3 regions of the Pseudomonas abyssi genome follow, and region 1 is predicted to be linked to each of the others. Evidence: predicted binding sites of a transcription regulator. Region 1 holds the regulator's gene; each other region holds the start of a gene.
What was found. The regulator FliA, encoded in region 1, starts transcription of late flagellar genes. The targets are predictions, from matches to a motif close to CTAAAGTTTNNNNNNNNNNNGCCGNTAA.
Positions count from the first base shown of each region.

Region 2: the regulator FliA is predicted to act here: its motif matches at 1,487-1,514, upstream of ASB58_RS06645 (flagellar protein MotY).
Region 3: the regulator FliA is predicted to act here: its motif matches at 1,715-1,742, upstream of ASB58_RS05375 (methyl-accepting chemotaxis protein).

Region 1 is NZ_LMAZ01000001.1:821,059-824,335, forward strand. It holds gene flhF (flagellar biosynthesis GTPase FlhF) at 1-275, shown strand, start outside; gene fleN (flagellar synthesis regulator FleN) at 308-1,135, shown strand; gene ASB58_RS03860 (RNA polymerase sigma factor FliA) at 1,132-1,869, shown strand; gene ASB58_RS03865 (chemotaxis response regulator CheY) at 2,089-2,466, shown strand; gene ASB58_RS03870 (protein phosphatase CheZ) at 2,488-3,277, shown strand, end outside.
Region 2 is NZ_LMAZ01000001.1:1,451,870-1,455,146, forward strand. It holds gene rnt (ribonuclease T) at 1-334, opposite strand, end outside; gene pyrC (dihydroorotase) at 361-1,395, opposite strand; gene ASB58_RS06645 (flagellar protein MotY) at 1,577-2,425, shown strand; gene ASB58_RS06650 (argininosuccinate synthase) at 2,571-3,277, shown strand, end outside.
Region 3 is NZ_LMAZ01000001.1:1,157,069-1,160,345, reverse strand. It holds gene ASB58_RS05390 (NINE protein) at 1-2, shown strand, start outside; gene ASB58_RS05385 (YcgL domain-containing protein) at 68-361, opposite strand; gene rnd (ribonuclease D) at 358-1,506, opposite strand; gene ASB58_RS05375 (methyl-accepting chemotaxis protein) at 1,824-3,242, shown strand.

The sequences.
Region 1 (3,277 bases):
CCTATCACAATTACAAGTCCTGCGGCCTCTCTGGTTGTATCCTGACCAAGGTTGATGAAGCAGCTACGCTGGGAGAGTCACTGGGGCTGGCTATGGAGCAGGGTTTGCCGGTAGCCTATCTGGCAGATGGCCAGCGGATTCCGGACGATTTGAGCAAGGCCGTGGGCCATCAGCTGGTCAGTCGTGCGGTCAGCATGGCAGGCAACGAAGCGCCGGCGGATCAGGCCATGGCAGATGTGTTTGCCGGTATGATGCACGGCCAGCGGGCAGGCTAAGTTAAGTTAAACAGACAAGGTACCAAGCGCAGATGGGCAGCAATCACCCGGTTCAGGTTATCGCAGTCACCGGCGGCAAAGGCGGCATCGGCAAGACCAACGTGTCGGTCAACCTCAGTCTGGCGTTGGCCGACATGGGGCGGCGCGTCGTGCTGTTGGACGCTGACCTTGGCCTGGCCAACGTCGACGTCCTGCTCGGTCTCAAACCCAAGGCGACGCTGGCCGATGTGCTCGAAGGCAAATGTGACCTGCGCGATGTCATGGTCACCGGCCCCGGCGGCATTCGCATCGTGCCCGCCGCCTCCGGTGCCGCCAACATGGTCAGCCTCAGCCCGCAACAGCACGCAGGTCTGATTCAGGCGTTCAGTGAAATTGGCGACAACATCGATGTGCTGGTCGTGGACACCGCCGCCGGTATTGGCGACTCTGTGGTCAGTTTTGTCCGCGCCGCGCAGGAAGCGCTGATTGTCGTCTGCGATGAGCCGACCTCCATTACCGACGCCTACGCGCTGATCAAGCTGCTCAACCGCGATCACGGCATGACCCGTTTCCGTGTATTGGCCAATATGGTGGGCACGCCGCAGGAAGGGCGTATGGTGTTTGCTAAACTCACCAAGGTAACTGACCGTTTTCTGGATGTGGCCCTGCAGTATGTTGGCGCGGTTCCCTTTGATGAGGCTGTGCGCAAGTCGGTGCAGAAGCAGCGCGCAGTGTTCGAGGCGTTTCCGCGCAGCAAGGCGTCGCTGGCGATTCGGGCCATTGCCCAGAAGGTGGATGCCTGGCCGTTGCCAGCCAACCCCCGCGGTCACCTGGAGTTCTTTGTCGAGCGCCTGGTGCAGCCGACAGGAACCGGTCTATGACAGCACAGGCTGGCAGATTGAACATGTATACACGCGCACAAGGCTCGGCTGAGCAGCAGGATCGCCTGGTCGAGCAGTATGCCCCGCTGGTCAAACGTATCGCCTACCACCTGCTTGGACGTCTGCCTTCCAGCGTCCAGGTCGAAGATCTTATGCAAGCCGGCATGATTGGCTTGCTTGAAGCCTCCCGCAAATTCGATTTTGGCAAGGGCGCCAGCTTTGAAACCTACGCCGGCATCCGCATTCGTGGCGCCATGCTTGATGAGGTTCGCAAGGGCGACTGGGCCCCGCGCTCGGTGCACCGTAATACGCGCATGGTCAGTGACGCGATGCGCGCGGTCGAGGCGCGATTGGGACGTGACGCTAAAGATCACGAGGTTGCAGCCGAACTGGATATGAGCCTGGAGGAGTATTACGCGATTCTGAGCGATACCGCCGGCAGCAAGCTGTTCAGTTTCGACGACCTGCTGGAGGCCGGGGCACCGGCTGATGTGCAAGGGGGAGAGGAGCCCTTGAGCGGTCTGCAGGACGAGCGGTTTCGCGCGGCGCTGGTAGAGGCGATCGATGGTCTGCCGGAGCGCGAACGACTGCTGCTGTCGCTGTATTATGATGAGGAGCTGAACCTCAAGGAGATCGGTGCGGTCCTGGGCGTCAGCGAGTCGCGGGTCAGTCAGCTGCATAGCCAGTGCGCCGCTCGGCTGCGGGCAAAGCTGACAAACTGGCGAAATGATTGATTTTGTCGCCAACATCCGGACAATGCTCGGATTGCCTGGCTGGCAGATGGCCGTCAGGGCGCGGTAACCGGCGTTGAACAGGGCGCATCTGAACAGGCCATTGAGATCAGTGGCCTGCTCAGAGCTTCTTCTACGGCTTGTGTGGCCATTGGCAATGGGTTTTGGGAGTGCAGGCCTGCACTTATCCTGGTTTGTACGGAGGTCGACTTGGACAAGAATATGAAAATTCTCATCGTTGATGATTTTTCGACGATGAGGCGCATCATCAAGAACCTGTTGCGCGACCTCGGGTTTACCAACACCGCAGAGGCCGATGACGGCAACACGGCGCTGCCGATGCTGCAAAGCGGCAACTTCGACTTTCTGGTAACCGACTGGAACATGCCGGGCATGAGCGGCATTGATCTGCTGCGTGCCGTACGAGCAGACGATCGGCTCAAGCACCTGCCGGTACTCATGGTGACCGCCGAGGCCAAACGTGACCAGATCATCGAGGCGGCGCAGGCCGGCGTGAATGGCTACGTCGTCAAACCCTTCACTGCGCAGGCGCTGAAAGAAAAGATCGAGAAGATTTTCGAGCGGGTGCAACCCAAATAACAATCAGCCGGGGTACAGGTTATGGCTTTGAGCAAGGATCCCGGTCAGGCGACTGCCCAGGAATTCGAACATTCTCTCAAGGACAATGCGCACCAGCTGGTTGGTCACCTTGAAAATGGCGACTTCGCCGAGGCGCTGCTGGTGATTCACGCCATTAATCAGGCGCGCGATCGTGGTTTGTATCACGAGGTCGGTCAACTGACCCGCGCCCTGCATAACGCGATTGTCAACTTCCAGATAGACACCTCCCATGCCCTGGGCGGTGATGCTGAAACGTCCAAGATTTCCGACGCCTCTGATCGCCTGGATTATGTTGTTCAACTGACCGACAAGGCGGCCAACCGCACCATGGATCTGGTCGAGGTCAGTGCGCCCAAGGTGTCCGAGCTGGGCCAGCAGGCCAGCGCACTCAAGGCAGACTGGCAGCGCCTGCAACGGCGCGAAATGGCTGCTGATGAATTTCGTGATCTGTATCGTCGCGTGGGCGAGTTTCTGGATCGTACCGAAACCACCAGTTCCGAGGTGTCAGCGCACCTCAACGATATTCTGATCGCCCAGGATTACCAGGACCTGACAGGTCAGGTGATCAAGCGCGTGATCACGCTGGTGCACGACGTCGAAGAGAGCCTTGTCAGTCTGGTGCGCATGGCTGGACAGGTGGATCGCATCACCGGTATCAGTCACGCCGAGGCCGGCGAGACAAAAAAAACCTCATCCAAGGGTGAAGGTCCGCAGATTCATGCCGATAAAAGAGAAGACGTTGTTTCCGGTCAGGACGAAGTTGATGATCTCCTGTCCAGTCTGGGCTTCT
Region 2 (3,277 bases), 630 kb from region 1:
TCTCGCCAAGCGCGTGTTCCTCGCTCACCGCCTGGCGCAGGGGATGATCAAGCTTGATGCCGGTAAATTCCAGCGCGGCCGCTTCGATGTTGGCGCCTTCAAAGGGCTCGATACGAAAGAACGTGGTCTGATCCGGGTAGACCAGGCCATCGTCATCCATATTGATGGTGGTTGCCGCAATCTCCAGCAGCGCGTCGGTGGCCGCATTGAAGCCACCGGTCTCGACATCCACCACGACCGGCAGGAAGCCCCGAAAGCGGTATGCCAGCGGCGATTTGGCCTTGCCCGAGGTCACGGGATCGCGTTCTTCATCGTCAAAGTCGAACTCGCTCACGGTATTTCCTTAACGGTTGATAAGTATCAGGCCAGACGCCAGTGGATGTGTTCGCCCGCGCGCAGCGGTACGACGTTTTGATCACCGAACGGCAGTTCTGCCGGTACCGCCCAGCTGTCACGGACCAGCGTGATCGTATCGGTATTGCGTGGCAGACCGTAGAAGTCAGCCCCGTGGAAACTGGCAAAACCTTCCAACTTGTCCAGCGCGCCCAGTTCATCAAAGGTCTCGGCGTACAGCTCGATCGCGGCGTGTGCCGTGTAGCAACCGGCACAACCGCAGGCGGCTTCCTTGGCATGGCGTGCGTGTGGTGCAGAGTCGGTGCCCAGGAAGAACTTGGCGGAGCCGGAAATGGCTGCGGCGCGCAGGGCCTGTTGGTGCGTCTGACGCTTGAGCACCGGCAGACAGAACAGGTGAGGGCGAATCCCGCCAACCAGCATATGGTTGCGGTTGAACATCAGGTGGTGGGCGGTAATGGTCGCAGCGACATTGTCGGATGCCTGCTCAACGAAGCTGACCGCATCGCCGGTGGTAATGTGCTCAAACACCACTTTCAGGGTGGGGAAGCGCTCTACCACCTTGATCAACTGCTGGTCGATAAAGGCTTTTTCCCGATCGAAGATGTCGACTTCGGCGTGGGTTACCTCGCCGTGCACCAGCAACAACATGCCTACCTCGGCCATGGCTTCGAGCGCCGGATAGATGTTCTCCAGCGCGGTGACGCCAGACTGGGAATTGGTGGTGGCGCCTGCCGGGTAGAGCTTGGCAGCGACGACCTGGCCGCTGGCCTTGGCCTGGCGCACGACCTCAGGAGAGGTCTGGTCGGTCAGGTACAGCACCATAAGCGGTTCAAACTGGGAGCCAGCTGGACGGGCGGCAAGAATGCGCTCGCGGTAACCAGCCGCCTCGGCGGCGTCGCGTACCGGCGGTACCAGATTGGGCATGATGATGGCGCGGCCAAAGCTGCGGGCGGCGTCCGGCACCGTGTGTTGCAGCATGGCGCCGTCGCGCAGGTGAATATGCCAGTCATCCGGGCGGGTGAGCGTCAGGCGGTCAGTCATCGGGGAAATCCAGTGCTTGAGAATGGCGCAATGCTACCGCAAACAGCCCTTCTTTGACACTGCGCCGCTGGTCGGCGGCTGCACGACAGCACTAAAGTTTCTGCTGCCTGTGCCGATGATCCCGGCAAGAGAGATGTGCGTCCGTGTGTCTTTGATATTCGGAACGAACGTGGAGACCCCGGTGACACGAGCCTACCTGACTGTTCTGCTGAGCGTGGCGCTACCGGCCCAGGCGATGACCTTCCAGACCCGCATGGAAGATGTTCGCTGGCAGGTGGAGGGGGATCAGTTTGCCTGCCGTCTGTCGCAGTCGGTGGCGGGCTACGGTGAGGCGACCTTTGTGCGTCGCGCCGGGGAGCGTCCGGCGTTTGAACTGACGGCCTGGGACAACCCGATGCGTCCGGGGCCGGCGCAGGTATTCAACGAGCCACCGCCGTGGCGTCCGGGCACGGCCGCACAGCCAGTCGGCCAGGGCGTGGTTGCCAACGGCAGTCAGGCAATGCTGCTGCCCTACGAGCAGGCAGGCCGTATGCTGGCGGGCCTGGCCTCGGGGCTGCAGCCAACCATCATGCGCAGCAGCCTGGCTGGCGGTGAATCGGTGCGGGTGGTGGTCTCCAGCGTCGGCTATCAACAGGCCTGGGTCGACTATCAGGCGTGCGTCAGCAAGCTGCTGCCGATCAGTGCGGCGCAGGCCGAGCAGAGTACCATCAGCTTTCGCTCTGGCGGGAGTGTGCTGAGCGACGACGCCAAGAGCATGCTGGATGCCGTGTTGCAGTACATTCAGGCTGCGGATCAACTGAACGAGATTGTGCTCGATGGCCACTCCGACAATCAGGGCAACCGGCTGGATAATCGCGAGCTGTCGCGCCAGCGGGCGCTGGCGGTGCGAGACTATCTGATGGAAAAGGGCGTGGATGAGTCCCTGTTCAGCATGCGTTTTCACGGCGACCGCTATCCCATTGCCAGCAATCGCACCGCCGAAGGCCGTGCGGCTAACCGGCGTGTCATGCTGCGCCTGCAATACAACTAGTCCGCCCATCTGCTTGCAGACTGTCCTGTTACAGGTCTATCGCCCTGTCTCCCCTGTGATTCCCGCCTGTGTGGCGCTAGAATAGGCGCCTTTCGCCCGCTCCGTTCGGGGTGGCGGTTCAGTCTTGCTTTTAAGGGAGCACGAAATGGCAGAAGTCAAAAAAGTCGTCCTGGCCTATTCCGGCGGTCTGGATACCTCGGTCATCCTCAAGTGGCTGCAGGAAACCTACGACTGTGAAGTGGTCACCTTTACCGCTGACCTGGGTCAGGGTGAAGAAGTAGAACCGGCACGCGCCAAGGCCCAGGCCATGGGCGTCAAGGAAATCTACATCGACGACCTGCGCGAAGAATTCGTGCGTGACTTTGTGTTCCCGATGTTCCGCGCCAACACCGTTTATGAAGGTGAGTACCTACTGGGCACCTCCATCGCGCGCCCGCTGATCGCCAAGCGCCTGATCGAAATCGCCAACGAAACCGGTGGTGATGCCATCTCCCACGGCGCCACCGGCAAGGGTAACGACCAGGTTCGCTTTGAACTGGGTGCCTACGCGCTGAAGCCGGGCGTAAAAGTGATCGCTCCCTGGCGTGAATGGGATCTGCTGTCGCGCGAGAAGCTGATGGATTACGCCGAGAAGCACGGTATTCCGATCGAGCGCCACGGCAAGAAGAAGTCTCCCTACTCGATGGACGCCAACCTGCTGCACATCTCCTATGAAGGCGGCGTGCTGGAAGATACCTGGACCGAGCACGAAGAAGACATGTGGCGCTGGACCGTCTCCCCGGAGAGCGCCCCTGACCAGGCGACCTACATCGAGCTGAGCTACCGCAACGGCGACATCGTTGCCATCGACGG
Region 3 (3,277 bases), 340 kb from region 1:
AGGCGCGCCAGCACCGGGCACAAAAAAACGCCGTCGCCAAGCGACGGCGTTTTTGTATGAGCGCAACTTATACCGGGTCGTTACGGGTCAGCAACTCGTCCGGCAGATGCTGGATGTAATCATCCTGCTGGGGCGGCATCTGCACATGAAAGCCTTGGGCGTTCAGGTTCTCCATCACCTTGAGCACGTCTTCCTGCGCCAGCTTTCGCCCGGCACTCAACTCCAGGTCCATAGCGTGTTCCAGCCGCCCGACGTACTGCAACAGCGCGGCAGGCAATTCATCCAGCGGCGCACCCGAGAGAACATACAGATACATGCCCTGGCGCTTGCCGCTGCGATAGATCGAGCAAGACAAGCTCATTCGGCCACCTCCAGCGCATTATTGGCTGCATTGAGCAACGCATCTCCCAGCAGCGCGCGCCGCCACCCCGTTAATTCATCAGGCAGGCTGTAGGGCCCATTGGGATATCCGGTGCGCACCATCGCCTCCAGAACCTTTTTTCGCAGCATGATTTCCGGCGCAATACCGCGACGTTCGGCTTCCTGCTGCCCCACCTTGCGAAGACGCTTGAGCAAACGATTGGCGGCGGCCGGCAAGGGCTCGGCCAACGCCTCGGGGTAGTCCGCCGGCGCCACAGCCTGGCCTTTGCGGATCAGACGCAACAGGGTTTCACCTTCATGGCGCACGGTACGCGGATGCATATCCTCGATGCGCGACAGCGCCTGCAGCGTGTCGGGCCGACGCTGGGCCAGCGGGCAGAGCGTCCGCTCACGCAGCAGCCGATTACGCGCGACGTCACGCGCACGAGACTCGCGCTCGCGCCAGGCGGCGATGACTTGCAACACGGCGAGGTCGGCTGGCTCCAGGCGCCAAGCCTGCTTCACCTGCTGATAGGCTAATGCGGGTTCGATGACCTGCCCACTGGCCGCCACCTGCTCGGCGGTATCGGCAAGCAGCCAGTCAGTCAGTCCGGCGGACTCCAGACGCGGCGCCATAATGCGGTACAGCTCGGCCAGGTGCTGGGCATCACGCGCGGCATACTCGACCTGCGCCGAGCTCAACGGCCGCTGCAGCCAGTCAGAGCGGGTTTCATCCTTGGGCAAATCGATCTGCAGCAACTCGCTGACCAAACGTGAATACCCCATGGAGAAATCCATGCCTAGAAACGCAGCTGCCAGCTGCGTATCAAACAGCGGGCTTGGCAAGGCGCCACACAAACGCGAAAAGACCTCTAGGTCTTCACTGCAGGCATGCAGCACCTTGACCACCGCAGGGTCCTCCAGCAAGGCAACCAGCGGAGCCCAGTCGGTAATCGCCAGCGGGTCAATCAATACCGCCTGCTCGCCATCGCCGACCTGAATCAGGCCGGCGATGGGATAAAAGGTTTCGGTACGAACGAACTCAGTATCCACCGCAACAAAGGGCAGGCTCTGCCAGTGTCGGCACCAGCGCGCGAGCTCGGCGTTATCATCAATCATCAGGGTTTTTGCCAAGGGCGTAGTCATGGGCGGCCTTATGTGTAAACTGGCCGCAGTATAACTGATCGACCGCCGCCCTGCCGCGCTCTGGACGCACTGATCCGCGTGCCTGCATCAACCACGCCGAGCTGCTGACCGGAGGTGGCAAGGCCCGCTGCGCATCGCCAACCACCTCTAAAGACCGGCAATACGCAGATAAAATACAAGGTCGGCCAGCACGTCGTTGATAGAGCGCTTCAAGTTTGACCGGGATCAACCGATATAACAGGGTGACACCGGATACTGGCGCTCTGTTGACGCCAATCTGCCGACCGTTCCTGTTTCCACCGTGCTCTGGAGTATGCATGCGTTTTCTTCAACACCTGCCGCTGAAATACAAATTCTGGGCAGTCAATGGCGTCGCCTTTGCTGCCACCCTGGCACTGGTATTGGTTGCCCTCGGCGTAGAACAGCGAACGATTGAACACAGCCGACAGCAACTGGCCCAGGCCATCGCCGCCAGCCCTGCCAATCAGGCGCAAGCGGAAGGGCTACAGTGGATCAACGCACCCGCCGGGCACAGCGGCAGCAACCGCTGGATCGACGCTACAGCCTTGGGCAGCCAACAGGCACAGCGCTTTACCGGGGCCTGGCTGGCCGGCGACGGCAAGGCGCTGGCGGTCGAGCGACAGGGTTTCATGCCGCTGCTGGTGGCCAGAGCCCCCCTGTATGCGGGAGTAGTCTTCGTGCTGATGCTGCTGGTGCTGCTCGTCTCGCAAATGCTGATTTCGTTTATCACCCAGCACATTCTTGCCCTGCGCGACGTCATGATGTCAGTACAGAACAGCGGCGACTTAACCCTGCGGGCCAAGGCGGACTCACGCGATGAAGTGGGCTCCATGGCCCGCGCTTTCAACGCCATGCAACAATCCCAGCAACAGGTCGTCTCATCGGTACGCCAGGCCGCCCAAGAATTGGACCAGCGGGCCATGGCGCTCGCTGGACTGATGAGTCAGGTCCGTGACGGCATGGTGCTGCAACAGGGCGAAACCGACCAGGTGGCCGCTGCGGTCAACGAAATGAGCGCCACCGTGCAGGATATCGCTGGCAGTACCGCCCTGTCGCGCGACCAATCCACCCAGGCCAACAGCCTGGCCACACGAGGGCGCGATCAGGTACTTCAGGTGCGTCAGACCATCACCGGGCTGGTCACCAGCATTGATCGCTGCACCGAGCACATGCATCAGTTGTCGAGTCACAGCCAGGAAATCAGCGGCGTTGTCAGGGTCATCCGCGAGATTGCCGAGCAGACCAACCTCTTGGCTTTGAACGCCGCAATTGAGGCCGCACGAGCGGGCGAATCAGGCCGCGGCTTTGCGGTAGTCGCCGACGAGGTCCGTGCGCTGGCACAACGGGTGCAGACGTCGACCGATGACATTCAGCGCATGATCGAAGCACTGCAAGGCGGTACAGCCGTCGCGGTGGAAGACATGCAGGCCAGCGCAGGGCTGACCCACGCGTCCGTCGACCAGGTAGCCGACGCGGGTGAATCGCTGCACGAAATTGCCGCCGCTGTCAGTCAGATCAGCGAGGGCAACAGCGAAATTGCGTCTGCCGTGGAACAGCAAAGTCAGGTGGCCGATGCCATCACCCAAAGCGTGGTGGAGATTCGCGACGTCACCGAACGCACCGTTCAGCAGACGATCAGCAGCGCTGAAACCAGTGACCAGCTGGCCCGCCTGGCCAATCAGTTGAGCGACGCTGTCAGCCGTCTGCGCACCTGAGATATGCCGGGCGGCGACTCGCCGCCCGGCCTTTC